Regions from separate parts of the Peribacillus sp. NPDC055009 genome, predicted to be linked through region 1. Evidence: a T-box and tRNA genes for the amino acid it is inferred to sense, from the RefSeq annotation. Region 1 holds a T-box; the other regions hold tRNA genes.
The links. A T-box is a leader RNA that pairs with one kind of tRNA and senses whether it is charged. The one in region 1 lies ahead of argS (arginine--tRNA ligase), so its partner is inferred to be a tRNA-Arg.
Positions count from the first base shown of each region.

Region 2: it has a tRNA-Arg gene. The T-box ahead of argS (arginine--tRNA ligase) is inferred to sense a tRNA for this amino acid. The anticodon was not compared.
Region 3: it has a tRNA-Arg gene. The T-box ahead of argS (arginine--tRNA ligase) is inferred to sense a tRNA for this amino acid. The anticodon was not compared.

Region 1 covers NZ_JBSGVZ010000031.1:28,183-38,836, forward strand. The annotation lists gene ACWF5P_RS26010 (LysR family transcriptional regulator) at 1-8, opposite strand, end outside; gene ACWF5P_RS26015 (NADH-dependent flavin oxidoreductase) at 143-1,276, shown strand; gene ACWF5P_RS26020 (EamA family transporter) at 1,319-2,215, shown strand; gene ACWF5P_RS26025 (LysM peptidoglycan-binding domain-containing protein) at 2,240-3,649, opposite strand; gene ACWF5P_RS26030 (DinB family protein) at 4,158-4,667, shown strand; gene ACWF5P_RS26035 (fatty acid desaturase) at 4,950-5,981, shown strand; gene ACWF5P_RS26040 (response regulator) at 6,075-6,620, shown strand; T-box leader at 6,688-6,906, shown strand; gene argS (arginine--tRNA ligase) at 6,941-8,620, shown strand; gene ACWF5P_RS26050 (SET domain-containing protein) at 8,673-9,089, opposite strand; partial or broken gene ACWF5P_RS26055 (CotH kinase family protein) at 9,102-10,181, opposite strand; gene ACWF5P_RS26060 (hypothetical protein) at 10,292-10,654, opposite strand, start outside.
Region 2 covers NZ_JBSGVZ010000002.1:239,197-249,850, reverse strand. The annotation lists gene ACWF5P_RS05035 (tetratricopeptide repeat protein) at 1-627, shown strand, start outside; gene trxB (thioredoxin-disulfide reductase) at 731-1,678, shown strand; gene ACWF5P_RS05025 (NUDIX hydrolase) at 2,237-2,695, shown strand; gene rapZ (RNase adapter RapZ) at 2,741-3,640, shown strand; gene ACWF5P_RS05015 (gluconeogenesis factor YvcK family protein) at 3,630-4,616, shown strand; gene whiA (DNA-binding protein WhiA) at 4,684-5,637, shown strand; gene ACWF5P_RS05005 (HPr family phosphocarrier protein) at 5,658-5,915, shown strand; gene clpP (ATP-dependent Clp endopeptidase proteolytic subunit ClpP) at 6,011-6,619, opposite strand; tRNA gene ACWF5P_RS04995 (tRNA-Arg) at 6,909-6,980, shown strand; gene rpoN (RNA polymerase factor sigma-54) at 7,297-8,634, shown strand; gene ACWF5P_RS04985 (glutaredoxin family protein) at 8,644-8,892, shown strand; gene ACWF5P_RS04980 (sugar-binding transcriptional regulator) at 9,032-10,066, shown strand; gene gap (type I glyceraldehyde-3-phosphate dehydrogenase) at 10,099-10,654, shown strand, end outside.
Region 3 covers NZ_JBSGVZ010000001.1:620,210-630,863, forward strand. The annotation lists gene ACWF5P_RS03085 (dihydrofolate reductase family protein) at 65-307, shown strand; gene ACWF5P_RS03090 (GerMN domain-containing protein) at 370-1,449, shown strand; gene ACWF5P_RS03095 (endospore germination permease) at 1,675-2,757, shown strand; gene ACWF5P_RS03100 (spore germination protein) at 2,754-4,229, shown strand; gene ACWF5P_RS03105 (Ger(x)C family spore germination protein) at 4,226-5,347, shown strand; gene ACWF5P_RS03110 (XTP/dITP diphosphatase) at 5,562-6,173, shown strand; gene ACWF5P_RS03115 (metallophosphoesterase) at 6,176-6,688, shown strand; tRNA gene ACWF5P_RS03120 (tRNA-Arg) at 6,861-6,934, shown strand; gene ACWF5P_RS03125 (hypothetical protein) at 7,126-7,326, shown strand; gene ACWF5P_RS03130 (hypothetical protein) at 7,574-7,834, opposite strand; gene ACWF5P_RS03135 (DUF2087 domain-containing protein) at 8,116-8,871, shown strand; gene ACWF5P_RS03140 (GIY-YIG nuclease family protein) at 8,890-9,252, shown strand; gene ACWF5P_RS03145 (hypothetical protein) at 9,425-9,598, shown strand; gene ACWF5P_RS03150 (hypothetical protein) at 9,695-9,913, shown strand.

The DNA of each region.
Region 1 (10,654 bases):
AAATTCAAATGCCCCACACCCTTCTTTTATGAATTATACATGAGAAACTCTAATCCAAGTAATGAAAAACATTCATTTTACTTATGATTTGGTCGAGAATACAATAAAATTACAAATTAAAATACGAATGGGTGATGGGAAGATGATGAAACGGAAATACGGGCAAATTTTTTCACCGTACACGCTTTCTAATGGAACGGTTCTTAAAAACAGGATTGTAGTTGCGCCGATGACCACATATTCAGGTCAAGAGGATGGCTTGGTTTCTGACGAGGAATTAGCTTACTATAAAAGAAGGGCAGATGGACCTGCGTTGTTCATTACTGCAGCTGCCGCCATTTCCCCTGTTGCGACAAGCTTTCCCCGGCAAATGAAAGTATATGATGAACAAAGCATCGCTGGACTCACTGAGCTTTCAAAAACAATCAAATCCAAAGGTGCAAAAGCCATTCTCCAGCTTCATCATGGTGGAAGCGAGAGCCTTCCAAGCTGTACAGGCCGAGAAAAAATGGTTAGTCCGAGCGGAATCATTGCAAGCGTTTATAAAGGAATGGGCGAAGAGTACATTCCAAGGTCAATGAGCCACACTGAGATTCTATCCACTATTCAAGACTTTGGAAGAGCCACCCGCCATGCCATTCGTTCAGGATTCGACGGTGTGGAAATCCATGGAGCGAATGGCTATCTCCTTCAGCAGTTTTTCTCACCCCACTCCAACAGACGGAGAGATCATTGGGGAGGGAGTTTGAAGAATAGAATGCATTTTCCACTCGCTGTCATCGCGGAGGTGAAGCGGATCTGTGATCTATATGCAGACAAGGAATTCGTTATTGGGTATCGCTTCTCCCCCGAAGAACCGGAAGAAGGCGGATTGAAAATGGAGAATACAGTTGCATTGGTAGATGAATTGGCAACTCAGGGGCTTTCCTATTTACATCTTTCTGTTAAAAATGTCTGGTCCATGCCTAGAAGCGGATTGAACAGGGGATTGACAAGGACCGAAATTCTCCGCGATGTCATCGCTGACAGGACCAGTTTCATATCTCTTGGATCGATTCATACTCCAGAGGAAGCAAATGCTGTGCTTGAGAAAAATATACCGCTTTTCGCATTAGGAAGGGAATTACTGATGGAACCGGACTGGGCCGCCAAAATAAAGGAAGGCAGGGAAGATGAGATCATGACAATCTTGCCGCGAGATAGCAGGTGCAAATTAAGTATTCCGGATCAAATGTGGGCGAATATCATTACTCGTGACGGCATGCCCGAGAAATGATAGTATTAATGTAAAAATGGAAATTTCATGAGGGGAAATTAAATGAATAAAATAGCACTTCTTCAACTGTCTCTAGCCATGACAATCTTCGGTTCTGTCGGTTTCTTTTCGGAACTTTCAGGACTTCCTGCATTGGAATTGGTTTTTGTTCGCTGCATTTGTGCTGCCGTATTCTTATGTACAGCCTGGATGATTACCGGACATTTCAAGAACGAAATATGGAATGGCAGGGAGGTAATGCTCATCATTTTCTGCGCGGTGGCCAACTTGTTAAACTGGATATTCCTCTTTAAATCTTTTGAGCTGATATCAGTGACAATCGCCATTTCGCTTTATCATTTAGCGCCAATCATTGTACTCATTATAGGGAGCTTCATCTTTAGGGAGAAAATGAATTTATTCTCCATCTTGGCCATTTCCCTTTGCTTCATTGGCACATTACTCATTATGGGAACAGATGGATTTCGATCATCATCTCCTGAATGGGAGGGCATCATGTATGGAATCATTGCTGCATTTTTCTATGCGGCAACCATGCTTTTAGGAAAGAGCATTACAAAGACCAGTGTATATGCGACCACATTTCTGCAAATGTTCATTGGATTTCTATTACTGATTCCTTTTGTCGATTATTCCATATATACAACTTTAAATTCTTCCGAATGGTTTTATACGGTTCTTACCGGCATCATCCATACAGGCGTCGTGTATTTGCTGTTTTTTAATAGTATTCGCCATTTGCCTACAAATGTAGTATCTTTCATGATTTTTGTCGATCCGGCAGTTGCCATCCTTTTGGATATTCTGCTTTCAGGATTTAAACCGGACGGTATTCAAATTCTGGGTATTTCCTTGATATTTATTGGGGTGGTCTATTCACTTAAAACGACTAGACCGACTGAAAATGATGTCATGCAGAAAAGGCCGCACACAATGTGAGGCCTTTTTCCTTTATGCATTTACCTATTGATTAAAATGATAGACATCCCAAATGTCAGGGGTTTCTGATCCAATGTACCAAGCAGCTGCACCGCCTAGATGATTTTGTTTTACCAGGTCAATCCGGAGCTTGATCGATTTTTTATCCTCTATCCAAATTTGATGCTTTTTCCCTTTGGAAGTATAGACCACGTAATTTTGTTGAGTCTTTTTATCCCATACCTTTTTAAGTTTTTGAGATGAAATGATTTTGTTGACCTCAGCCATGGTACGGTCATGACTTATCACTTTTTTGGTCGACAAATCGGTCACCCATTCTCTCGTATAAAATGGTACAGCCAATATGATCTTATGAGCAGGTACTTCTTTCATTAAAAGCTTGGTTCCTTCTTTGATCCAAGGTAACGAGGAAACGGACCCGGCTACTGGGCTCCCTCCCCAATGCTCGTCATAACCCATTATGATTATATAGTCCGCTATTTTGCCAAGTGCTTTCCTATCTAGGCTTTTTGACCAATAAGGGTCTTCATTTTCTCGGGTGACATCCACAGACACTTTAATTCCATGCGGTTTTAGTGCCTTTTTTAGTTCGCCTATGAAAAGTACAAAGTCCTTCTTATTTTTTGGGTCGATGTTTTCGAAATCTACATTTATTCCATCACTTTTGGTTTTAACAAGTGAATCCCGTAAAGTTGAAACCAATTTCTGGCGTTTTTTTGTATTGCCTAGTACTGAACCAGTTAAAACAGGGTCAAATTTATTCCCGATAAGCTGCCAAACTTGTTTTCCTTGTTTATGTGCAGCTTGGATGTATTTTGTATCTACAGAAACCGAAACGTAATTACCGGTATCCGTCAGCGTATAAGAACGGGGAGAAACTACATTCAAATTGGGTTGTTTAAGTTGCTGGGTATAGTTTTCTTTCGATCCATTATGCTTCCAGCCCATGACGATACGGTTTTGCGCCTTTTTTTGAAGCTGGGATTTCTTTATCCATCCCTTTTTTCCGCCAAGCAATTGGACCTGGTAGTAATAATCCGGAACCTTCAATTTTTGGCCCACTTTAAGGGTAACCGAACTTAAGTTATTTAATTTCGTCAAATCACTTGTTGTTACCTTGTATTTAGTAGAAATCTTCCATAATGTATCTCCTGATACAACCTTATGAATCTTATATTTCTGGGGAATCTTCAGGTTTTGGCCGACAGTTATTTCGGAAGATGTTAATTTATTTTCTTTTTGTAGCGCACTTACTGTAACACCATATTGATTTGCTATTTTCCATAGTGTGTTTCCAGTCTTTACTTTATGAATGATGGGCCCAGCGGAATCCCCTACTGAAGAAGAAATGACGGGAAACGCCTCGCCCTTTTTTAAAGTCTTTAATAGAGTTGAACCTAATTTAGGAGAACTAAACACTTTTGTATTGTCCACTTTAACAGAACCTATGTATTGGGTTTTACTTGATGAATGACCACTGGTTGGAAAAAGACACATACAAAGAAGGCTTAACATAATAAAACATCTATAGAATTTTTTCACAATTATTTTATTCCCCTTTGTAAAATTTAACTTTACTAGTTTACTATGGAGAATAGCTTTAAAATAGAGGTACATTGTGGAAAGGCATTTCTAACCTTTGTGTGGGTTGAATAAATCTGTTCGTGGGTCGAATTAATTCGTGTGTAGATAGAATTAATTCATGTGTAGGTCGAATAATTTCGCTGTAGGACGAATTAATTCATGTGTAGGTCGAATTATTACGCTGTAGGACGAATTATTTCGCTGAGGGTCGAATTAATCCAAGTGTAGGTCGGATTATTACGCTGAGGGTCGAATTAATTCATGTGTAGGTCGAATTATTTCGCTGAAGGAAATTATTCCTTATGAAGACCGTTAATTCGTAAGTTCTAGTCCATATATGAAGAAGGGGAGATTTCATATGTCACATTTTGCATTACAGTTTCATGAATTTAACGCATGGGCAAACGAACAAATCTTTAACCGCTTAAAAGAGCTTCCAAAGGATGTTTACCATCAAGAAGTACAAAGTGTGTTTCCATCGATATCGAGTGTGATGGCCCATGTGTATCTTTCCGATTTGGGGTGGGTGGAGGTTTTTTCCGGTAAAAGCATGAAACATGCATTGGAGTTGGCTGAACAACTGAAGGAACAAACAGAGTCAAAGGAATTAGAGGAAATGGAGGCCATGTTTTTTGAGTTGTCCGGTCGGTACAAATCGCTGCTTGGTCAAAAAGAAAATTTAGATAAGCCTATTATAATTGAGAATCCAGCTGGCGGTCTAATGAAAACAGGTGTTGCCGAATTGATTCCGCATGTCGTGAACCATGGAACATATCACCGTGGCAATATCACAGCTATGTTGCGACAAATGGGTCATGCCTCTACTTCAACGGATTACGGTCTTTATTTATTTGTAAAAGGAGGGTAACTGGATTTCATTTGCTTACTGCTGGGACTTTTAGCCTGACATTGAAAAATTGACAGTCCTGTTCTTAATGTGAGGCTACCTGTCATTTTGAAGATAATGAAATCCTATACATGTGAGCAGGTTAACCGGTTTTTACTGGTTGGCCTTTTTTACGTTTGCAGCTGGAAATGACTAGTACATGACATTTGTCATCTTCTAGTCATGACACCTGGTACTAATAATTTCAGGTTGATTTCTTTATACTATGTAATAACGACAAATAAAAGGAAGTGCAATTGAATAATGACCTTGCAAAATACGAAGAACTTGAAAAAACAAATTGCTCCTTTTGAACAATCAACGACAAAGCAAAGTATATGGCAGATCATCAATACCTTGGGGCCATTCATTATTTTATGGTACCTAGCATATATAAGTCTTTCCGTTTCTTATTGGTTAGCTTTAATTCCTGCTGTGTTTGCTGCTGGCTTCTTGACAAGAATATTCATCATATTTCATGATTGTACGCATCATTCATTTTTCAAAAACCGCCGTGCGAATAGAGCAGTCGGTACGATCATGGGTGTTTTGACTTTATTCCCGTTTGATCAATGGGGACATGAGCATTCTGTTCATCACGCAACAAGCGGTAATTTGGATAAACGGGGTACAGGGGATATTTGGACCCTTACGGTCGATGAGTATTTGGCTGCACCGTTTAAACTTCGTTTTGCCTATCGTTTTTATCGCAATCCAATTGTTATGTTCGGTTTGGGACCAATTTATGTTTTCCTTCTTAAAAATAGATTTAACCGTAAAGGCGCTAGAAAGAAGGAAAAAAATAATACGTATTTGACTAATGCATTAATCGTCGTTTTAGCGGCATTGCTTTGCCTGGCAGTAGGCTGGCAGTCGTTCCTTCTTGTACAAGGTTCCATTTTCATGATTTCTGGTTCAGTCGGCATTTGGCTGTTTTACGTCCAGCATACATTTGAGGACTCTTATTTTGAAGAAAATGAGGAGTGGGAATATGTATTGGCAGCAGTGGAAGGAAGTTCTTTTTATAAACTTCCAAAACTGATGCAGTTCCTCACTGGTAATATCGGTTACCATCATGTTCATCATTTAAGTCCAAGGGTACCTAACTATAAATTGGAAATGGCGCACAACAATACGCAGCCTTTAGAGAACGTTCCAACGATTACTCTTACGACAAGCTTGCGCTCACTCCGTTTCCGTTTATGGGATGAGGAATCCAAGAATTTTATCGGTTTCAAAGATATAAAATATTTAACGAAAAAAAGCGTTCCCGCTCAAGTGAAATCTGAACTGTAACGTTCATGTATCATACCAGACTCCCTTAATAATCCTCGGATTTGGGGGAGTCTTTGCTTCATATAAGGAACTCGATAAAGGAGAGAACTTAAAATGATTCGAATTGTCATTGCAGAGAATCAGCAAATGCTGTTAGAGGCAATAAGTTCTCTACTCAATCTTGAAGAAGATATAGAAATTGTCGGGCAAGCCGGTAATGGAGAAGAGGCGGTGGCTCTTGTACACCAATTACAGCCTGATGTGTGTATCATGGATATGGAGATGCCTGTAATGAGCGGACTTGAGGCAGCAGAAGCATTAAGGTCAATTGAATGTAAAGTGGTCATTTTAACGACATTCCGAAGGACTGGTTATTTTCAACTCGCACTAAAGGCTAATGTAAGTGGTTATTTATTGAAGGATAGCCCGGGTGAAGAGTTAGCTTGCTCGATTCGCAGCATAATGGATGGCAAGCGAATATATTCCCCAGAACTTATAGATGAGTCTTCCAGCAATAATGGCCGGGAAATGGGAGTGTTAGGTTTGTTAGCCGATGGTCAATCAAAAATTGAGCCGTCTAATCAGCAAAGCGGCACAATTGGAACAGTAAGGAAATATTTTTCCACCATCAAAGATAAAATCAAGTTACCGGCTGGTTAGGATTTGTTTCTTAAATCCTGTTGACACGTTTTTTTAAATTGTGTACGATGGATTAAATTATAATATTGAAAATTCTGTGATAAAGAGAGTAGTTCATTTTGAAATGGAAAGCGAGTTAGGGATGGTGGGAGCCTAATGCAGGACGGATGAATGAAGCGCACTTTGGAGAAATTTCTTGAACCGTTTAGTAGGGAATATCGGGGAGTCACCTCGTTAACAATGGAAAGTGGTCACAATTTGTGGCAACTAGAGTGGTACCACGGGAATTCATGCTCTCGTCTCTTATTTAGAGGCGGGGGCTTTTTTGTTTAGGAGGGAAAATGACGATGAATAAACCAATTGCAGAATTGATTTCAACTGCTTTGAACAATGAAATGCCAGCTAGTGAAATAGAAAAATTAATGGAAAAGCCAAAATTGATGGAATTAGGCGATGTCGCCTTTCCATGCTTTACTCTTGCGAAAAAATTCAGAAAGTCGCCTCAGGTGATTGCGTCTGAAATAGCCCAACAATTAAATAGTAAGTTGATCCAAGAAGTGAACGTTGTGGGTGGTTATCTGAATATCTTCGTCAATCAACAGCTGGTGACGGAAAACGTGCTGCAAACGATATTAAGTGAAAAGGATCAGTATGGTTCGATGCAGCCTGTACAGGAAAATGTCGTGATTGATTATTCCTCCCCGAATATTGCCAAACCTTTTTCCATGGGGCACTTACGCTCAACGGTCATAGGGAATGCACTGGCTAACATCGCTGAAAAAAGTGGCTACAATGCCGTGCGTATTAATCATTTAGGAGATTGGGGCACGCAATTCGGCAAGTTGATTGTCGCATATAAGCTGTGGGGCGACAAAGAGGCAATCGAAGCTTCGCCGATTCAGGAATTATTGAAGATCTATGTGAAGTTCCATGATAGAGCCGAAAGTGATGAATCGTTGAATGAACAAGCACGAGCAAGCTTCAAGTCGCTTGAAGATGGGGACGAGGAAGCACTGGCATTGTGGAAATGGTTCAGGGATGCGTCTCTAAAAGAGTTTGAGACGATTTATGATTTATTGGGCATCCGTTTTGATTCCTATGCCGGCGAAGCGTTTTACAATGACAAAATGGATGCGGTTGTCGGGGAACTAAAAGAAAAAGGCTTACTTACCCTATCCGAAGGTGCCTATGTCGTGCAATTGGAAGATATGCCGCCTTGTTTGATTACGAAAACGGATGGTGCGACACTTTATGCCACGCGTGATTTAGCTGCCGCCATGTATCGTAAAAAACAGTATGAGGCGAAGAAAACATTTTATGTTGTCGGAAACGAACAATCCCTGCACTTTAAACAACTCTTTAACGTCATTGAAAAAATGGGGTATGAATGGTCAAAAGATTTGCAGCACGTAGCTTTTGGCATGATGTTAAAAGATGGTAAGAAAATGTCGACTCGTAAAGGGAAAGTCGTGCTCCTTGCGGATGTATTGGCAGAGGCGATCGAAACTGCGAAGCGCAATATTGAAGAAAAAAATCAAGCGCTTGAACAGAAGGAACTGGTTGCAAGACAGGTCGGTGTCGGAGCGGTAATTTTTAACGATTTAAAAAATAACCGCATGAACGATATTGATTTTTCATTAGAACAAATGATGAATTTTGAGGGAGAAACAGGTCCATATGTACAGTACACATATGCGCGAATTTCCTCATTGCTTGAAAAAGGTGAATTTAACGAGCAGGCCATCCATTTTGACGCTTTAGGTGAATATGCGTGGCCAGTCATCCAGCTGCTGGAGCAATATCCGAGCATTGTCCAAAAATCGTTTGAACAAGCCGACCCATCACAAATCGCGAAATTCAGCTTGCATTTATCGCGTGCATTCAATAAGTATTATGCACATACAAAAATTCTAGTTGAAGACGAATGGAAACAAATGAAGCTCTCATTCGCTTTTTCCGTAGCGATTGTATTGAAGGATGCGCTAAGTTTATTGGGAATTTCCGCGCCGAAAAAAATGTAAAGGTAAAATGAAAGAATCCATTTTTAACTTTCAAAATGGATTCTTTAAAATCTTATTCAATGACATCAAACCATAAGGGGGATTTATCATCAATTTCACCGTTGTAATTGATCGTGATTTCTTCGCCAGCCTTTATGTCTTTATGTGCATAAAAGTCTATCGTTAAATCATCTAAATTATTATCATACTTCGCATTTGGAGTGTATGAATGATTGAATAGCGATCCATTTCCCAAGGCAATGGCCGTTTCATCGTCATCTCCCCAATAGAAACAGTGATGAAAGAGTGACGTTTTCTTTAAATATTTCCATTCTCTTTTGGGTGAAATGATGACAGGTGATGCCTCAATGAGTTCATCCTTTTTAATATCCCTTACCGCATATATTCCCCTGCCGTATTTCCCCGTATTTTTAATACAGATTGGTGATACGGCCTCTATTGCTTTTTTCCAGTCCTGCTTGGCTTTCAGTTTTGTTTCGTCTAGGTCACCAAGATGCTTATTTAAGTAATCACTGCGATTGCGAATGAAATCGAAGATGAATTCTGGTTCCTTGTCAAATAGATCCACTTTATTCTTTTTATATGGATCAAGAAGGATGTGGGGGCGTATCGCCTGGTGCAGTGATAATACTTTATTTTCCATGTGATTCACAGTAAATGTGGTTTCCAATTGTTCAACCAAGAGGTCTTTGTAGAACTTGCGGTATTCCGGAACCTGCAATAGAAGATAACTAAGGTGATTTGTCCTTTTTCCTCCAATAGGGACATATGTGTGTTCCATGATCCCGCCACTGACTTTGCGTCCCCAAGTGGCATCATAATCCCAAGGAATGATTTCAAATAAGTTTGTTTCACTATTGCGATATAATGCATAGTTATGAGTGAAACCGTCGTTATTCATTGAACATACAGCTCCAGCCAGCCAGCGTAAGTATTTATGAATATCAAGATGCTGCGAGACTTCTTCAGGAAATTTGGCAAGCGGGGTGGTATTGATTTTTCTGATCAATTCAATAAGGTATTCATCGTCGGACGGTTTTCCAAACGCTTGTTTATAGCCTGATACAAGGGAATCTTTCGGTTTCCCATCCCTTTCCAATGAAAAGTTGGCATGATTGTTGACTGCATAATAAATGGGACCGGCAGGAAGTCCTCTTTTTTCCAAAAAGAATTCATCAACGGACTCCAGTTGTAAATATACCCCTTTACACGAGCAGTTACGATATAAGTCAATATGCTGACTATGGGGGGAAAGAACTCCAAGGTCTTGGAAGTAATCGAGTGAGAGTTTATTGCGAATGAGGGAAGGATCTTTGTATTCGGCATTGAGATGGATTTTGTGGGCGCCAAAGAATTTTTCTGGCTTGATGAAATCAATCCAATAGGATCTTTTCCTGAATTTTCGGGTATAAGAGCCCCGATAGGCAATATCGATATCATAAATGTCGTTTTCCACTTTCAAATAGGCGGGAATGGGGTCATTACTCCATACGTCCGCACGTAAATCTTCTAGATCTTCTTCTTCAATCATTAAGAAATAAGATGGAATATGATAAGGCATACACTCACCTTCCTTTCTTGAAGATGTATTATGGTCAAGCGCAAACATGTAATGTATGAAAAAATTCAACTTAATCAACCAGAGATTGATCAAGTTGAAGCTTTTTAGATTTAACTATCTTCTTCTTTTTTTCTTTCCACTTCCAGTGGATGTACTAGATGTAGATGAGCTGCAAGTAGATGTGCTGCCAGTAGATGTGCTGCAAGTAGATGAGCTGCCAGTAGATGTGCTGCAAGTAGATGAGCTGCCAGTAGATGTGCTGCCAGTAGATGTGCTGCCAGTGGATGTGCAGCCAGTGGACTTGCTGCCAGTGGACTTGCTGCCAGTGGACTTGCAGCCAGTGGACTTGCTACCAGTGGACTTGCTGCCAGTAGATGAGCTACAGCTGCTGCTGCTGCTACTGCTACTGCTACTGCCAGATGAACCGCCTTTTCCTTTTTTTCCTTTCGGCATAAAGACCCCTCCTTTAATAA
Region 2 (10,654 bases), on a different contig from region 1:
TATTGGTTAACCATTTCCGCTTACCACCTAGGCCATGATCAGGCTGCCAAAAAGGCATGGAAAAAGGTCGTGGAAATGAACCCGGAAAAGGAAGGCATGGAGCCTTGGGGAGATATGAATGCAACTTCAGATGGTTTTGAACATCATTTTCCTTCTATTATAAAAAGGCTGGAAAGTGAATTCATTGAAGAAAGGCTGTTTGCCATTTTCCTTCTGAAACATTCGGTTCATAAACAGAAGCTATTGAAAAACCAGGTCCTCAACCTTAATCAGAATTTCACTGATTTGGAACGTGATTATGCTGAACTTGTTCAAGCTCCTGCTAAAGATCGTCAATTAACACCGATTGATTTTGCCGATCGCACAGCTGAGTTATTATATCAGCATTTCCAACCGATACAATTAAATGAAGCCGGGCTGTATTTAATGTGGTTTTCCGTCTTCATCGAAGCGGTGAAATCAGAGCAAAAGCTAAATAATCCAGCAGGATGGGCATCAGCGGTGGAGTACGTGTGGAATCAGCTTAAAAATGAGAAGGCGAGCAAACAGGCAATCGCAGACAAACATTTCATATCCGTGTCCACCTTATCAAAGTACGTAAAGTTGGTTCAAACCCTGCTTGGATGAGCAGATATTTGGACGAAAAATTATTTGTTATATAGGATAATAGGTAGGGAACACTAACCGTAGTGAAGGTTCCATTTGTAATGGAATATGGAGGAGTGAAAACATGTCTGAAAAAATTTATGACGTTGTTATTATTGGAGCTGGTCCTGCAGGGATGACGGCGGCTGTCTATACATCACGTGCGAACCTTTCAACATTGATGTTAGAACGCGGAGTACCGGGCGGGCAAATGGCCAATACAGAGGAAGTTGAAAATTATCCTGGATTCGACACTATACTCGGACCTGAACTTTCAACGAAAATGTTTGACCATGCAAAGAAATTTGGTGCGGAGTATGCCTATGGGGATGTTAAGGAAATCATCGACGGTGAAGAGTATAAAACGATCAAAGCCGGTTCCAAGGAATTCAAGGCACGTTCAATCATCATTTCATCTGGTGCCGAATATAAGAAAATCGGTGTTCCCGGCGAAAAAGAATTGGGCGGCCGCGGTGTATCGTATTGTGCAGTTTGTGATGGTGCATTCTTCAAGCAAAAGGAACTATTCGTTATCGGCGGCGGAGACTCTGCTGTTGAAGAGGGTGTGTACTTAACCCGCTTTGCTTCAAAAGTGACGATCGTTCACAGACGTGAAGAACTTCGTGCTCAAAAGATTCTTCAAGATCGTGCATTTGCCAATGAGAAAATAAACTTCATCTGGAATCACACTTTGAAGGAAATCAATGAAAAAGGCGGCAAAGTCGGCGGTGTCACACTAGTTTCCACTGAAAACGGGGAAGAGACAGTGATGGACGCAGACGGTGTATTCATTTATATCGGAATGCTTCCGCTAACTAAACCATTTGAGAACTTGGGCATCTTGAATTCCACAGGCTATATTGAAACGAATGACCGGATGGAAACACGCGTCCCTGGTATTTTTGCTGCTGGTGATGTTCGTGAAAAAACATTGCGCCAAATCGTTACAGCTACAGGCGATGGAAGCATTGCCGCTCAATCCGCTCAGCATTTTGTTGAGGAACTTCAAGAAAAATTGCAGCCTAAGGCTTGATTTCACTAGAATATACAATCGTAATTCCGTTTTAACGATGTTGTAACACGCGTGAAATAATGATTGGGTATAGTATGGATAGAAGTTGACCCCCTTTAATTATAAACGTTTAAGGACACAGATTAAGTTTCTGTGTCCTTTTTTTTTTTGTTTCCTGCTTTAAGACTAAATCTTTAGTTCCAATTTTTAGGATGTACCAAATGATTTTTAATGAGAAGTAAGTCCGCCCTTTGCATTTAGGCAGCGAAAGTGGAGAAGAATAGGAGTTAAGCAGGATAAAGGCTTATCTACGTGATTCCTTGGGAATGAATATTCCCCCAATGCAGGAAGTTTACTTTATTGTTAGCTCATTTCAAAAATAGTATAATGTTAAGATATACTAAACATATATATATCTTTCATAAAGGTAAGAAGATGAAAAATACAACTTGTTTGAACTATTAGCATTTGTAAATCGCCAAATGGATATCTAGCGGCGGTTTAAGGATATAAACTGAATCTCTTCAACACGGGGGTGAAGGTTTCTATAGTCGAGCAGAGCCAATTGAGGTGAAGAACGTGCAACGTGTCACAAACTGTGTATTGATCAAGGATAATCAAATCCTCTTATTGAAAAAGCCTAGACGCGGATGGTGGGTAGCTCCAGGCGGAAAGATGGAGCCTGGGGAATCTGTACGCGATGCTTGTATTAGGGAATATCGTGAAGAAACGGGCGTTTATTTAAAAAACCCTTCCATCAAAGGTATTTTCACCTTCATTATGAAGGACGGAGATAAGGTATTGTCGGAATGGATGATGTTCACTTTCTTTGCAACGGATTCCGATGGTGTAAATGTTGATGTTTGTGAAGAAGGGGAACTTAGCTGGCATCCGGTCGAAGATGTTAAAAAGCTGATGATGGCTGAAGGTGATTTTCACATCCTGGACTATATGGTTCATGGAACTGGGATCATTTATGGAACCTTTACCTATACACCTGAGTTTAAACTACTTTCTTACCGATTGGATCCAGGTTAATTTTCACATATAAAAAAGATTGCTATACATGGGGGCGGAGAAACTATGAGTACAGGGCAGATCAGTGAAACGCAATTGGTCATCATTACCGGAATGTCCGGAGCGGGTAAGACAGTGGCGGTTCAAAGTTTTGAAGACCTCGGCTTTTTTTGCGTCGATAATTTGCCGCCCACGCTATTGCCAAAGTTTTTGGAGTTAATGAAGGACTCAGGGAATAAGATGAATAAAGTGGCTCTTGTCATGGATTTGAGGGGTAGGGAGTTTTTTGATTCCTTATTTCTTGCACTGGATAATTTAACGGATTCAGCTGCAGTATCACCAAGAATCCTTTTTCTTGAAGCTGATGACGATTCCTTGGTCCGAAGATATAAGGAAACGAGAAGGACCCATCCGCTTGCTCCATTAGGCCGGCCATTGGAAGGCATTAAAATGGAGCGGGAACTATTGGACGAATTGAAGGGAAGGGCCCAGCTGATCTTTAATACTTCCCAACTGAAACCGCGCGAATTGAGGGAGAAAATCGCATCGGAGTTTTCTGCCGATAAAAGTGTCGGTTTTACAGTCAATGTCATGTCGTTCGGGTTCAAGCATGGTCTACCCATAGATGCCGACCTTGTGTTTGATGTACGCTTCCTGCCAAATCCATATTATATTGACCATATGAGGCCAAGGACTGGCTTGGAACAGGAAGTGTCGAGTTACGTTTTAAAATGGAGTGAGACGCAAAAATTCTTGGAAAAAGTGACCGATTTGCTTGCGTTCATGCTTCCATATTATAAACGTGAAGGAAAAGCACAGCTTGTTGTTGCGATAGGGTGTACAGGCGGTCAGCACCGTTCTGTAGCATTGACGGAGTATATTTCAAACCACTTCAAGAAGGATTACAGGGTTCAAGTATCACATCGCGATATCGAAAAAAGTAAGGGGAAAGCAGATGTTAGATAAAAAGAAACAACCTAAGGTTGTGATCATTGGAGGGGGAACCGGCCTTCCCGTTTTGTTGAGAGGGTTAAAGAAGCATCCGGTTGATATAACGGCAATCGTAACGGTAGCTGATGATGGTGGAAGTTCAGGCCGCCTTCGCGAGGATATGGATATTCCCGCTCCGGGTGACATTCGTAACGTGCTGGCTGCGTTATCGGATGTAGAGCCCCTTGTTGAACAAATGTTTCAACATCGCTTTCAGAGTAAAAATGAGTTGTCCGGGCATTCGCTGGGGAATTTGATACTGGCGGCAATGACCTCGCTGACCGGGGATTTCGTCCATGCGATCCAGGAAATGAGTAAATTTCTTAATGTCCGCGGTAAAGTGCTTCCGGCGGCCAACCAAAGTGTGGTTCTCCATGCGGAGATGGAGGACGGAACGATTGTTACAGGCGAATCCAAGATCCCCTTCTCAGGAAAGAAAATAAAAAAAGTATTTCTGTCTCCTCATCATATAAAGCCGCTCAGTGAAACTCTCCAGGAAATCAAACAGGCAGATCTTATTGTCATAGGTCCAGGGAGTCTATATACTAGCATTCTGCCTAACTTACTTGTTCCTGGTTTAGGAGAAGAGGTTGCCCGTTCGAAGGCGAAGAAGGTGTACATTTGCAATTTGATGACACAAGCCGGAGAGACGCTGGATTATAGCGCGAGCGATCATATAAAAGCGATATATGACCATATGGGAAATGCATATATTGACAGGATACTTGTTAATAATGAGGAAATACCAACCGAAATTCAGCAACGCTATCAAGCTGAATATGCTAAACCGGTCATGTATGATGTGGAAAGCTTAAAAATGATGGGGCTTGAAATCATACAAGAACGCATTTTCAGCTATGAAGGGAATGTAATACGCCATGACACGAAAAAAGTGGCGGATTTGCTCTATAATATGCTTGTAAATGAAACAAAAAGCCACATTGCACCGTAGATATAAGCGGGGACGGTTTTTTGATTGATAAAAATAGATTACCTGCGTTCGATTGGAGGTGAAATGGATGTCTTTTGCTTCAGAAACGAAAAAAGAGCTTACTACATTAGAGGGAAAGGATTGCTGCGGTAAAGCGGAATTGTGTGCGCTTATCCGGATGAACGGATCCCTTTCATTTTCTAATCGGAAGCTTGTTGTGGATATTCAAACTGAGAATGCTGCGATTGCCAGAAGGATTTATACGCTGCTGAAAAAAAGTTATGAGGTCCAGGTCGAGCTGTTGGTCCGTAAAAAGATGAAGCTTAAAAAGAATAATGTATATATTGTCAGGATGTCATCTGGAGGGCAGCGGGTTTTAACCGATTTGGAAATTTTAGGCGATGGATTTGAAATTCTCCATGCTATATCCGATACTATTGTTGGGAAGAAATGCTGTAAGCGTTCTTACCTAAGAGGTGCATTTCTTGCGGGAGGTTCGGTGAATAATCCGGAAACGTCTTCCTATCACCTTGAAATTTTCTCACTTTATAAAGAGCACAATGATGCCCTTTGTGAGCTAATGAATAAGTTTGGCTTGAAGGCCAAAACTCTTGAACGCAAGAAAGGGTATATCATTTATTTGAAAGAAGCCGAAAAGATTGCCGAGTTTTTAAGTATAGTTGGCGCCCATTCAGCTTTATTAAGGTTCGAAGATGTAAGGATCGTCCGTGATATGCGTAATTCAGTGAATCGGCTTGTGAATTGTGAAACAGCCAATTTGAACAAAACGATTGGGGCCTCATTACGCCAGGTTGAAAATATCCATTATATCGAGGATACGGTGGGATTAGGCATTTTACCGGATAAGCTTCGGGAAATTGCGGAGCTTAGGATTGCGTTTCAGGATATAACCTTAAAGGAACTTGGGGAAATGGTTTCTGGGGGAACAATCAGTAAATCCGGGATTAATCACCGATTACGTAAGATTGATGAAATAGCTGACAGGCTCCGTGGGGGAGAGGCTATTGCTGCGAAAAAATAAAGCTAACAGGGGAGATCAAGATGGTGGAAAAACAAGTTGAGGTAAAATTGAAAACGGGTTTGCAGGCGCGGCCGGCAGCTCTTTTTGTACAAGAAGCTAACCGCTTTCATTCAGATGTTTTTCTTGAAAAAGAAGGAAAGAAAGTGAACGCAAAAAGTATAATGGGGTTAATGAGCCTTGCCATCAGTTCTGGCGTGACCGTGAAGTTAATCGTCGAAGGACGCGATGAAAAAGAAGCGTTAGAGGCATTGGAAGAGTTTGTTCAGCAAGAGGGTTAAAAGAAAAGGATGCTTAAAAGAGCATCCTTTTTTTCATTATGCAAAAAAGCTCCGGAAGTCGCTAAAGGCGTTCTCCGGAGCCGGTTGTTGCATGATTATTTAGAGTCTTTTTTATCATCAAGGATGCTGCGCGTGATGACTTTGTCGATCAAGCCATATTCAAGAGCTCTTTCGGAAGTCATGAAGTTATCACGTTCCGTATCTCTTTGAAGGACTTCAATAGGTTGACCAGTACGTTCTGCCAAGATTTGGTTCAGTTTATCTTTCAAGTGAAGGATACGGCGGGCAGCAATTTCAATCTCCGTAGCTTGTCCTTGAGCTCCTCCAAGTGGTTGGTGAATCATGACCTCACTGTTTGGCAACGCATAACGTTTGCCTTTTTCACCAGCGGCCAATAGGAAAGCACCCATGGAAGCGGCCATACCGATGCATACTGTGGATACATTAGGTTTGATATATTGCATAGTATCGTAAATGGCCATACCGGAAGTGATGCTTCCGCCAGGGCTGTTGATGTATAGAGTGATATCTTTTTCAGGATTTTCCGCTTCTAAAAATAGTAATTGAGCAACAATGGAGTTGGAAACATTATCGTCAATTGCACTTCCTAGCATAATGATCCGGTCTTTTAATAAACGGGAGTAAATATCGTAGGCACGCTCCCCACGACTTGTTTGTTCGATAACTGTAGGAATTAAATTCATGTTCATTTCCTCCTTCGATTAAGAGAATCATTTAAATTCTTTATGTATGTATGATACACTTTTTGGTCAATTTAGGTCAAACAAAACAAACCCTATAATGGATAATTTGTTCGACAATTTTCTGGCTAAGGCTCCTTTCCGATAGATTACTTTATATATTATGCCGCACAGGGATGAATTTCCACATTACCCATAATACCCAAATGACGAAGTTTTAAACCTGATAACCCTTGCAAAGGAAGGGAATCTATCATATAATGAAGTCTGTTGAAAAAATATTTTCTATTACGCCCTCGTAGTGCAACGGATAGAACGCAAGCCTCCGAAGCTTGAAATGCAGGTTCGATTCCTGCCGAGGGCATTACCAATCTTCTGCTTAATAAAGTGGGGGATTTTTTATTGGTCATTTTTAAGAGGGGCCCTAAAATTTTTGGCGAATTCACTCGATTTCCGTAATATTCCATCGGATCCTGTAATGTAAGCCCTGTCTTGAAAATATACGCGCACACTATTGAAAAATGGTGATTTTTCAATAAAAGTAGTTGTTTAATTTGCATTTCTAACATATAGTATTTAAAACAAATAAACTATTCAGAAAAAAACGTAAGCGTTTTCATGGGTTTTTGTGTAGAATTTTCTCCTGATAATGTAAAATGGAGTGGGGGAGGGATGAATCGATGAGTATGAATATGAAAGCAGGACTTTTTCAACAGCAAACATTAAAGATGGCAATGACGCAGGAGCTTATGCAAGCTATTACATTGCTGCAATATTCCTCGCAGGAGCTATCGGCTTTTTTAGAAAATAAAATGGTGGAGAATCCATTACTGTCCATAGATCAGCCAACATCGGCTTTATTTCAGCCAACTTTTGACCGGAAAAAGGGAAAACGGACTCTTAAGAATACGTATGATGCCAACTATTGGATTGAACAGATCAGTGAAGATACTATATCGCTTGAACAGCATATCATGTCCCAGGTGAATCACCAGCAACTTACCGGTGAGCAGCAGAAGGCGTTGCTGCTATTAATTCATAACCTTGATGAAAACGGTTACTTGAGGACTGAGCTGGATGACATATGTATCCCTGGTATATCTCGGATAGTTTTGGAAGAAAGCCTCACAATTTTACAGGAACTCGAGCCGCATGGAATTGGAGCGAGAAATCTTCAAGAGTGCCTTTTGCTTCAGGTGCAAGCAGAAGGGGTGAACCTGCTTGCAGAATCGATCATAGAAAACCATTTCCTCGATTTTGCTGAAAAGCGCTGGAAAGACCTAAGTAAGAAAATCGGTGTTACAATGAAGGAGATTCAAGAAGTATTTGATTATGTCCAGACATTGAACCCGCGACCCGCATCACTCTTTTTTCAGGAAAAACCTTCTTATATAGTGCCGGATGTGGTCGTGGAAGTTCGGGATGGTATGCTGCTTGTCGGGAATTATGATGGTAACACACCTAATCTTAATGTGGATAAAGGGTATTTAAACCGTATGAAGAGCCATAAGGATCAGGGGGTTCAACGGTTTATCCAGGATAAGTGGCAGGAATACCAATGGATATCCAGAGGGATCCAACAGAGGAAAGAAACTATATTGAAGGTCATTCAGTGCATCGTCGATAAACAGCCGGCGTGCTTTCATCATGGCCTGAACTATTTGAAACCGATGACGATGAAGGAAATCGCCGACGAACTTGGTATACATGAGTCCACAGTAAGCCGGGCGGTCAAAGGGAAATACGTGCAGACACCATTTGGCACGATAGAGATGAGGATATTTTTCACTACTTCTTTACAGTCAGTCGGCCTTGATGAGGATATGTCGGGCATGCAGGCAAAAAAGAGCCTTCAGGCAGCCATCAATGGGGAAAATAAACAAAAGCCGCTCTCGGATCAGGACCTGGCAGAACGGTTGAAAGAAGAGCATGGAATTATCCTGGCACGCCGAACCGTTGCCAAGTACCGGGAACAATTAGGGATCCCTTCTTCATCTAAACGAAAAAGATATGATTGAAAAGGATGAGTGGTTTTGGAATCAAATGCGTTTGTTTTATATAGTAGGGATAAATGCCCGTTATGCGATAAAGCCAAGCAAGTGCTTGAAGAAGTGAAAGAGGAATCAGGCATAGGCTATAAAGAAATCGATATCCACACCGATGATGATTTGCTTGAGAAATTCGGGCTGATGATCCCTGTCGTTGAATGGAAAGATGATATCGTTCAATTCGGAAACGTTGATAAATCAGCTCTAAATAGGCTTTTGGAAAAATAATTTTTCAAATCATTTGAAGAAACATTCCGTTCCTGCTAGAATAAAATATGTAGCAGGAATATTTTTTTGTTTTAAGTGGGACAGAAAATGACTACGCGGGACATTATACGTCCAACTTAACTTTTTAGGAGTTTTAAATATGCGTACATTACTCGAGGTACAAAGAAAATTATTACCAGATTTCCTTTTGGTTATGCAAAAAAGATATGATATCCTGCGTTATATCAAAATGATGCAGCCGGTTGGAAGGCGCAGTCTGTCCGTGAGCCTTAATTTGACGGAGCGGACGCTCAGAGGCGAGGTTGATTTTCTGAAAAGTCAGAACCTGGTTAACATATTCAGCTCTGGCATGACGCTGACTGATGAAGGGATTGAAATCCTGGATAAGTTAGAAGGAATAATGCGTGAAGTAATGGGTATAGACATAATGGAACGGCAATTGCAGGATTTATTGCAAGTGGATGAGGTCATTATTGTCTCAGGAAATTGTGATGAGACCCCATGGGTGAAAAAAGAATTGGGTAAAGCTTGTGCAATCCGTATGAAACGAGAATGGAACTCAAAGAATATCATTGCGGTTACTGGCGGATCGACAATGGCCGAAGTGGCTGATTCGCTGTCACCTGATGAAGCGTCGAAGAAATTGACATTTGTCCCGGCCCGCGGGGGAATTGGTGAAGCAGTGCAGAATCAGGCCAATACGATTGTCGAAAAAATGGCCCAGAAGGCACAGGCCTCATACAGAGTATTGTATGTACCCGATCAATTAAGCGGTGAGGTTTATGCTTCATTTCAGAAGGAACCTGCAATTAAAGAAGTGATTTCCCAAATCAAATCTGCCGATATGATCATTCATGGAATCGGTGATGCCATGGCGATGGCAGAAAGAAGAAATTCTTCGCCAGAAATGTTAAAGAAGCTGTTAGATGGAAATGCTGTAGGAGAGGCATTCGGTTATTATTACGATGAAAACGGTAAAGTTGTTCATAAAGTTTTGACAGTCGGCATCCAGTTAGATGATCTTAGCCCTGAAAAGCGAGTGATAACTGTGGCAGGTGGTAAAACTAAAGCAAAGGCTATCCGTTCCTACATGAAAGGCGCACCTTCATCAACCGTTTTAATCACGGATGAAGCGGCGGCACAAGAGTTAATTCAGGGGAATTACACCCCTTAATATATTTGCGAACTTAAAAGGAGGAATTTTTCATGGCAGTAAAAGTTGGTATTAATGGTTTTGGACGTATTGGACGTAATGTATTTCGTGCAGCATTGAGTAATCCTGGGGTAGAGATTGTTGCTATTAACGACTTAACGGATGCTAATATGTTAGCGCACCTTCTTCAATACGATACAATTCATGGATCTCTTAATGAAAAAGTAACAGTTGATGGGGATTACCTTGTTGTTGATGGTCATAAAGTCAAAGTATTGGCTGAACGTGACCCTGCACAATTAGCATGGGGTGAACTAGGAGTAGAAGTAGTAGTAGAATCTACAGGACGTTTCACGAAACGTGCAGATGCAGCTAAGCATTTAGAAGCTGGCGCGAAAAAAGTAATCATCTCTGCTCCCGCATCTGATGAAGATATCACAATCGTCATGGGTGTAAACGAAGATAAATATGATGCAGCTAACCACCATGTAATCTCTAATGCTTCTTGTACAACGAACTGCTTAGCTCCATTTGCTAAAGTGCTTCACGAACAATTCGGAATCAAACGCGGTATGATGACTACTGTTCACTCTTATACAAATGATCAGC
Region 3 (10,654 bases), on a different contig from region 1:
CATATTTTGGAACAAGAATTTCCCTATCAACATAAAGCCTGCTTTCAAGAAGTGCGAAAGGGTTATGGACGAAGATGTAGGTGATTTCATCGGAAAAAAGAAAGAAGGTTCAAGGATCTGGCTTGTCGGCAGTGCAGAATTAGTGAGAGATTTCATAAGGGAAACGCAGGTGGATGAAATGATTCTGTCCATCATTCCGGTTATATTGGGGAATCGGATTCGATTGTTCCATTCAGGTAGTCCCGAAATCCCAGTGAAGCTGACAAACGGGCAAATTGCCCAGCCCCATTATCAAAGAGAAAAATAATTGGTCTATTTTCCCCTAGGGCTCGTATAAATAGGAGTACAAACTGTCCTAGGAGTGATTTTATGTCCAATAAATCAAAAGTAACAATGGCTGTGACCATTCTGGCATCTTCTTTTTGGCTTTCAGGCTGCGGATTATTTGGCGGTGAAGAGAAAAAGGAAATAGATCCGCCAAAGGATGTTTCATTAGTCGAGGATGAATCTTCATTAAAAGAAACAGAAATGAATGGTGAGGAAAAGCCCGCGACTGATGGAGAAGAGGGCGCTGTTGAAACGAAAACAGTGAAGACGGAGTTATATTTAATTGATAAAAGCGGGTATGTGGTTCCACAAACATTGGAACTTCCTAAATCGGAAGCTGTCGCCAAACAGGCCCTTGATTACCTTGTCACTAACGGACCTGTCACGGATAAACTTCCGAATGGATTCAGGGCCGTCATTCCTGCCGATACCCAAATAAGCGTGAACATTAAAGACGGAGTGGCTGTGGCGGACTTTTCGCCGGAGTTCAAAAATTATCAGAAAGAGGATGAACTTAAAATCCTCCAAGCCATTACATGGACACTGACACAATTCGACTCGGTCGAGAAAATCCAAATGAGAATTAATGGGGAAGATATATCCGAAATGCCTGTCAATGGCACACCGATAGATGAGAATGTCTCAAGGTCGTCAGGAATCAATATCGATACGAGTGACGTAGTCGACATTTCCAATACCAAATCACTGACCGTTTATTATGTAGGCGGTGACGAGGAGTACACCTATTATGTTCCGGTGACACGCAGGATCAGCGAAACGGTGTCTGATAATGTAACAGCGGTCATTCAGGAATTAACGAAGAGTCCTTCAGGTTCAAGCCTGCAAACAGGGTTCATGAGTGATGTAGCTTTACTTGACGAGCCTAAAATCGCAGAAGGTAAGGTCAGCCTCAATTTTAATGAAAATATCCTTGGAAGCTTTAAAGAGAAAAAGGTATCACAAGAAGTCCTTGATGCCTTGGTCCTTTCCTTAACGGAACAGAAAGGAATTGAAAGCGTTGAAGTGCAAGTGCAGGGCAGCGCAGATGTTCTTAATGAAGAAGGCAAGAAATTATCCGAACCAGTGGTCCGTCCAGAGAAAGTCAACACAGGTAGTTTTTAAAGAGCAATTTATATCTGGAAATCACAATGAGGCAGCCTGCAGCTGCCTCTATTTTTTATTCCACAATTGAATTACCACGCTGTTATTGCACCTGTTGTATACATTGTTTTTAGTTGAATGCTAATACCGCCGCCAAGCATTTCTAGTATCAAGAGAAAGTTTTTACATAAATAAATTTTTAAAAGGGGAAATTACTTTTAATCGTGTAATTAATGGGGGGATATTATGGATCAAAAGATCATTCAGGCTTTACACATCTATGTTTTAATCATCATGAATACAGGATTCATGGTACATGTCCTACTCCTTCCCAATATATTGACCGCATCTCAACGCGACGCATGGATAAGTGTCATAATAAGTGTTGTTCCATGTATCGTTTGGACCCTATTTATTTTTTATATTTATAAAAAACTAGATAAAGAAGATATAATCGCTTTTCTAAAAAAATGGTCTACACCTTTTGTTACATATATTTTCACAATAGCATTTGGGTTGTACTTTATATTTAACGCCTTCATTACCGTCAAGTTTACAGTGATTTGGGCAAAAGCTAATTATACTCATGACATACCGAACATCGTAGTCGTTAGCCTATTCACTTTTATTTGTATTTTTGCAACTTATAAAGGAATACGCACCATAAGTACTTTGGCTCTCCTGTTTCTTCCGTTCGTCACTTTTTTTGGGATATTTGTGGGGCTGGGGAATACGAGTAATAAGAATTACGAATTATTGTTCCCGATATTTGAAAGCGGGTATCGCAATACTCTAAATGGTATTTTGTATACGAGTGCAGGATATTTAGAAATTATCGTTTTTTTATTTTTGACTCCTTACCTGAAAGATAAGCTAAAAGCCAAGTGGCTTTTATTAGTTAGTGTAATTTTAATCATGCTTACGTTAGGACCCCTGATGGGGGCGATTGCAGAATTTGGTTCTGTGGAAGCAGTGAAAATGAGGAATCCAGCTTATGAACAGTGGAAGCTGTTAAGGTTTGGCTATTATATTACTCGACTCGATTTCCTGTCCATTTTCCAATGGCTTTCAGGTGCCATGATTCGAATAAGTTTATGTTTATTTATAGGATATAAATTAATCTCAAATTCAAAACATCAGAAGTGGATACTGCTCTCACTATATTCATTAATTGTTATTGGAACGCTAATCCATTGGGATGCCACTTCATTTTTTTATTTTATATACAAATATTTCTTTCCGATCAGTAGTCTGTTTCTCTTGGGTGCTGCAATTATACTGTTATTCCTTATTATAAAAAAGGGAAAAGGAAAAGGTGAAACATTATGAGGAAGGGAAAATTGAATGGAACTCCTTCTTGCATTGACCAAATCCAAAAATGGTTCGAACATTCCTCTGATGTTTTTTTAAGAAAAAAAACATTTGATCCTGAAGGTCGTTATTTGTTGGGGTTTTTATATGCGCCAAACTTAGTCGATATGCAATTTATCAATGAAGTGATACTGCCTACAATATCAAAAGCGGTTCAAGAAAATGGGGAATTAACAATTGATCAATTAAGCAATATTATGGAGATCAGTACGCTAAAAAAAGACGCCGATTTAAAAGAGGAAGTAGAAAGCATTCTATTTTCAGGAGACTTAATCATTATTAATGAATCTTCTAATGAAATTTATTATACCCCATTAGCTAATTCCCCTAAGCGTAGTCCGGAAGAGTCCAATATAGAATCTTCCATTCGCGGACCTAGAGATGGATTTATTGAGAATATTTCGGATAACATGTCTTTAATTCGCCAAAGGTTAAAAACGTCAACACTTAAATGCATAGAATATACAATCGGGAAAAGAAGTAAAACCAAAATATTGCTACTTTATATAGATGACATTATTAATCCTTCGATTCTTTTGGATATTAAAAAACGATTGGATTCATTAAATGTTGATATCATAGTCAGCAGTTACCAAGTTGAAGAACTCCTATATGATACTCAACTTTCCATCTTCCCTTTAATGGATTATATCGGTCGACCGGACTATGTTGTTGAATCCTTGAATCAAGGACGCTTTGCCATCCTGGTGGACGGGAATCCCACATGCTTGATCGGACCGACCAGTATTAATCAGTTACTTTATTCTGCTGATGACGCACATGCAAGCTTTTTTTACATTAGTTTTATGCGCATCATTCGTGTAGTCGCCTTATTTGTAACGGTTGCGTTACCGGGTTTTTTTATAGCGTTAGTTTCCTATCAATTCGACCAAATTCCCTTTTCGCTTCTTGCGACGATTTCAATCACGAGACAAGGATTACCGATACCTGCTTCTTTAGAGGCATTCATGATGATCATATTGTTTGAACTATTTAAAGAAGCTGGTCTTCGCCTGCCAAAAGCTGTAGGTCCGACGGTTTCTGTGTTGGGTGGATTGATTATAGGTGATGCAGCGATTCGGGCAGGGCTGACTTCACCCTCCATGTTAGTAGTAATAGCTGTTACAGTTCTCTCAAGCTATACCTTAATCAATCAGAATATTGCTGGAAATATCGTTCTTATAAGGTTATTCATATTTGCTTGTTCAGCGTTTTTAGGCTTGTTTGGATTCTTCATGGGAATATTCCTTATCTTGATTGTTGTGGTTTCCTTGGAAAGTTTCGGACAGCCTTTTGTGAATCCATTTTCCAAACCAAATAAATCGGATATGTTAAAAGTCTTATTCAAGCTTCCGTATGGGATGTTAAGGCAGCGGAATCAAGCTATACAGTCCAGTGATAATGAACCGCAAAAGGAGTCGAACAAATGAGAAAGCTAATTGCAGTCATGGTTATTGGCTGTCAACTTTTATTGACGACAGGATGCTGGGGAATGAAGGAAATTCAAGCTCAAACATATGGATCCGCTCTAGGGATCGATTATAAAGAGGGTGAATTCATCTTATACTTTCAAGCGTTGAATTTTGCGGATATAGCAAAACAAGAGGGGGCCACTGCATTACAAGAAAGATCTACTGTTGTCATTGGGGAAGGTAAAGGGGAAAGTATCGAGGAAGCATTTACCGAATTAGAACAACATGCCGCATTACCGCTTTATATCGGGCATATTAACTCCTTCATTTTAAGTGAGAATGTAATCAAGAATAAAATGAAGGATTTCATTGAATATGTAGGAAAAGAGCCCTTATTGCGATACAATTCATGGCTGTTCGTTACGAACAAGGATATTAAAAAGGTGTTTGACAGTGATAGTTTCTTTAATCTTCCTAACTTATTCACGATCATTCAAAGGCCAGAGACCGTTATTAACGAGAACTATTTCATTTCCCCGTTAAAATTCAGTGAACTGGTTTCGAAGTTTTATCAACCGGTTGGTTCCATTTTAATTCCCTCTTTGGTCATAAATGAGCATCATTACTCAGAGGGCGGGAAAGAAAAGAAGATACCAACATTGAATGGCGGCTATGTTTTATCAAAACAACAATATAAAGGGTACGTAAGTAAACAAGATTTGATAGGTTTAAAATGGGTTGAAAACAAGGCGACAGTAATGTTTTTTTCCCTGAACAAACAAAAGGTAAGTGTTGAAATCATGGACCCTAAAACAAACATCATAGTATTGGAACAACAAAAGAAACCCTTATATGACTTAGAGGTTAGAGCAAATGGAATATTGAAACAAAATATAGATAACTTGGATATGGAAAAAATCGAAAAAAAGGTAGAAACAAAAGTTAAGCATGATATTTTGAAGACATTGAAGACGGGGGAGAAAATCAATACAGACCTATTTAACATAAGTGAAAAGGCATACAGATACCATGTCAATAAGTGGGATAACAGAATTATTAATTCCTTTGATAAGACTTCAATAAATAACATAAAAGTTAATATCCATATTGAACATAGTGAAAATTACAAACGTTAGTTTATAAGTTTCAGGTTATTGCAGATGAGGGAGTTGTGTTAGACTTAACTTATCTGGAAAATTCAGCAGCCTTTATTGATCATGAAAGGCAGCGCTGAATTCGTCCGTTTGGCACTGGAGAATAAGCGGCTTAACATATAATGAGTACAGCAAATTCTTTCTTAGCCCGAAAAGAGCTCACATGCCGATAAAATGAAAAAGGGTGAAATGAAAAATGAAGACAGTAATAATTGCAACGAAAAATAAAGGGAAAGCAAAGGAGTTCGAAAGCTTATTCTCTGCTAAAGGATATGAAGTCAAAACACTTCTTGATGTACCGGATGCTCCGGATGTTGAGGAAACAGGGACGACATTTGAAGAAAATGCGATCCTGAAGGCAGAGGCCATTGCCCATCAGCTAGGCCGTTTTGTCATTGCTGATGATTCCGGATTGATTGTAGATGCATTGGAGGGCCGTCCAGGCGTATATTCTGCGCGCTATGCTGGAGAGTCCAAGAGTGATGAAGCGAACACGGAAAAAGTCCTCCGGGAACTGGAAGGCGTGCCAAAAGAGGATAGAACGGCGAGGTTTTATTGCGCATTGGCACTAGCGTCACCCAACCAGGAAACGATTACGGTATCGGGAACGATGGAAGGCTTGATTACAGAACGGCCTTCAGGAGCGAATGGATTTGGTTATGATCCCATCTTTTTTGTTGAGGAACAGGGTAAAACAAACGCAGAATTGACAAAAGAGGAAAAAAACAAAATCAGCCACCGTGCCAATGCATTGAGGGCCCTAGATGAAAAACTTGATCTATTTCTAAAAAGGGAAGAAGGAATGTGACGATGAAAGTGCTAATAATGAGTGACAGTCATGGCTTAACTCATGAAATCAGCATGATTACCGACCGTCATAAACAAGAGGTTGCAGCCATGATCCATTGCGGTGATTCAGAGTTGGAAAGAAATGACCCTCACATGTCGGGGTTCTTAGCCGTACGCGGGAATTGTGACTATGATTCGGCATATCCGAATGACATTGTGGAGAACATCGCAGGCAAGCGTTTCTTCCTTACACATGGACACCTCTATAACATAAATATGACCTTGATGAACCTATCTTATAAAAGTGAAGAGACAGGGGCGGATATTGTTTGCTTTGGTCATTCCCACGCTGCAGGCTCTGAATTGATTGACGGCAAGCTCTTCATCAACCCGGGAAGCATTCGTCAGCCGCGTGGACGAAAAGAAAAAACCTATGCCATTTTGGAAATCGGAAATGACCAACTTGAAATCATCTATTATGACCTTGAAGGAAAAATCGTTGAAGAACTAAGAAATGCTTATCAAATGGAATGACTTCATGTATAATGAACAGGAAGCGTTTTTCCCCGCTTCCTGGTTATTTAAAAAAGAAAAAACTTTTTTTGAAAAAGCGTTGACTTTCTTTTGATATCCTACTATAATAAGAAGTGTCCTAAGGGAACAGTTAAGGTAATACATAAGTTTTACCGCAACTTATATCATAAACGTCTCAGTAGCTCAGCTGGATAGAGCAACGCCCTTCTAAGGCGTCGGTCGGGAGTTCGAATCTCTCCTGGGACACTACTAAAAAAAGCCAAAACCTTCAAAGGTTTTGGCTTTTTTACTTTTGGCTTAAGACAATGAGGGTAATTTAAATTTGCTATCCTTTTAACTGTTAAAGTTCGTATGACGACAAGAAGTTTTTTATTTCATATTTATCGCAGGTGGATGACCTTTTATGTCGAACTTGTTATAAATAAGGAGATGTTTAAATGAATAAAGATAGATTATTCAAGTTCATTCAAACTTCCACTCGGGGCAATTTCTTCTCAGTCGAAATAACCGAAGATGGAACAGAAGTGGTCCAATTAGCCAAGGAGTTAGAAAAAGAAGGAAGAATCAAGTTGAGGGAATGCAAACGAAAAGAGCAAGGTGTTTATCTGGAAGGAATACTTAAGTTTGTGCCTAGCTAATACTTAAAGAGCTCAACGAAGGACTAATATTAGGAATTTCATATGTTCCACAAACTCAGGCATCCATGATTGGATGCCTGAGTTTGTATCTAAATTTTAAAGCAAAGTTGATTGGAGCCGGTGTGCGAGACTCCTGCGGGGAAAGCGCGTGCCTCGAGTGGAAATCAACGTTCGATTTACAAAAACCAATTATTATCGAGTTTGTCTACAAATTCAGGCATCCATAATCGGATGCCTTTTTTCTATATCAAATTCTATTTAATGTTTGGAGATTTTTTTTAATGATTTCACGGTTTTTGATTATTGCCGTATTCAATTCTTCGACGGGTGAACTTTTATCATCTCCTAAACTAAGCTGCATCCCACTTGATTGGTTTTGTATAAGTAATTCAATCGAATCGCGTAATTCTGGCAGTGATACCTTGAATTGTTCAGATAAATGTTGTATTGCCTTGTGTAAATCGGTGTTATGGATTGATGGAACAATTGCATTGTTTTCATCTTTCAATATATATCCTCCTCTAAAGCTTATTCACGCTTATATAGCATATTATTGGGGAAATTAAGCTTATTATTCAATGTGCTATAAGGCATAGTGTCAGGGGGATCGTTTCGTTTAATGGATGGTGTAGCGCCTGTCAGCTGTATTGTATGTTATGAAGCCCTCTGGCCACCGAGTACATCTTTGGATACTTTGCTGGAGTTAAATTAGAAAAAACATTGACATAATGCAAACGAATTAATATTATGTTTATTATATTATAAACTTTATAGGGAAGTGTTTGTTTTATGAAGGACGCTGAAATGTTTTGGAGCGCATCTCAGGATGAGCTTAAACAAGGGTATATAGAAGGTGAGAACCAATATGTTTGTTTGCTGTGCGGAAATGCAGTTGAAAAGGGGGTGGTATACCCGAAAGATGGGGTTCTTTATGAAGCAAAGAGGTATATGCGGATTCATATTGAACATGCACACAACTCCGTTTTTGAATACTTGATCGATCTCGATAAAAAACTTACAGGTCTCACGGACCATCAAAACCGCCTTCTTCGCCTATTTTACCAAGGGAAGAATGATGCTGAGGTTCAGGAGGAAATGGGGATAGGCAGTCCGTCCACCATTCGGAACCATCGTTTTGTGTTGAAAGAGAAAGAGCGTCAGGCTAAGTTGTTTTTAGCCCTGATGGAACTTTTGAAAGATAAAGATGAACATGCGCCGGCATTTATCCCGCTTCATCAAAAAGCGACGATGGTTGATGATCGTTATAACGTTACCGAGGATGAAAAGGTGGCTGTACTGAAAAAATACTTCCCTAAAGGCAGTCAGGATGCATTAAAGTCTTTCCCGCCAAAGGAAAAACAAAGGCTGATCATTCTTCAAGAAATTATGAACCGATTTGAAAATGAGCGGAAATACGAAGAAAAAGAAATCAATCAAATTTTGGGTACCGTTTATCATGATTACGTTCTTTTGAGAAGGTATTTAATAGAATATGGATTTTTGGATAGAAAGCCTGATGGGAGCCAATATTGGCTGAAGAAATGATGACTGGAGGCAAGAAAGATGGATCGTAAAAAAGAATTGAAGCAATTATATAAAGAAACGAAAGTTGAAGCAGGTGTATACCAAATCAGAAATACGGTAAATAATAAAGTTTTTATCGGAAGCACGAGGAATTTAAAGACGTTGAAGGGGAAACAATTTGAATTGGAAGTCGGAACAAACACCAATAAAGTGCTGCAAGGTGAGTGGAACCAATATGGGAAAGATGCTTTTTCTTTTGAGGTGCTGGAAGTATTGAAGCCGAAAGAAACAGGATTTTTTGATGTTAAACGGGAATTGAAAAAACTTGAAGAAATGTGGATGGAAAAAATACAGCCATACGAAGAACGGGGATACAATAGAATGAAATCCACTGACTTGTAAGTGGCCTTAAAACAGGGAGTCATTTGTGGCTCTTTTTTTGTGGGAAAAAAATCAGAGGATCTCACTTGTTGTAAGTTTTTAAATGGTTTAAGCTAATAATGAGGGTCCTGTTTATGAAATAGGGGGAAACCAGTGGAGACCTTCACTAAATAATTTATTTTAGGAGTTGCGAATGAAAAAAATAGGATGGACCATAACGGGGATAGGAGCAATCATAGCGCTGGGGGCCTTACTTTATCCTTTGAATGTTATTGATAAAACTCTATGTATATATTTATTGCTCGGCGGTGCAGGGCTTATGTTTGTCGGGTCTATGTTCAGGGCCTTTTCACTCCTGAAAAGATGACTGATTTTATTAAGGTGATGACATGGAGAAAAACCAATTGAAATATGCCCAGCAGCATCTGGCTAATGAACGTACCTTTTAGCCTGGGTAAGAACGGTGATTGCGATAGTGGGGGTTGGTTTTCTTGCGACTAGCCTACATTTTACGTTTGGTGTGCATCGGGATCCCCGGATTGACCTGATCAGTATCGTGCAGGGGATGTTTACATGTGCATTGGGCCTTGTGATTGCAGGGCTGGCGAAGTTCGGTTATCTTCAGAAGAAGCGGCAAATCAATGAAGGGACATTCGAGCCCTCGAGTGCGACGTTATTCTAATCGCTGTTTTTATGGTCATATTGTTATCGATGATCATTTTATATTTTGTTTTCATAAAAGTGTAAAACTGTCCTAACATTTAAAGGGCAGTTTTTTCCATTTCTACTATTATATACTTATTCTTACATCGTTACGGGATGATTTCTTCCATTGATTAAATGCAATCAAAAAACGAAAGCTTGAAAAACACTGTATTTCAGGTTATGAAGAATTATTCAGACTGTAGAAAATCCGAAGAAAACCTGTTGCCTGCAGTAATTTTATGGTGTTTACAATTTGGACGTTGATTTCCGATCCAGGCACTCGCTTTCCGCGGGCGGCTCGGGAGCTTGAGCTTCCTCGGCTTGAGCCTGTGGGGTTCTCCTCTAGACTCGCTTTTCCCGCAGGAGTCTCGCACCTTCCTCTACAATCAACTTCGTAATAAAATTCAGATGGAAATCATAAAGGTCTTGAAGGTATGGCTACTTTGTGTCCGTTGATTCGGGTGCATCATTTGATGAAAGATAAATTTTCTGAACCCTATTGTCGACAAACTGGAATAATTAAAACCTTTTTATTACATTAAATACAGTGTTGTGCACGTAGCCATGGTGAAATTTGAAGTACCGGAAGGGCATATAAGCGGTAAGGAAAAATCGGTCAAGTTTTGCCTTTCTTGAAAAAATATATATTAGCCACCATCAGTTTGTGAATAAACTTCACATGGGCAATGCTAGCATTAAAACTTTTGAAAGTACTTTA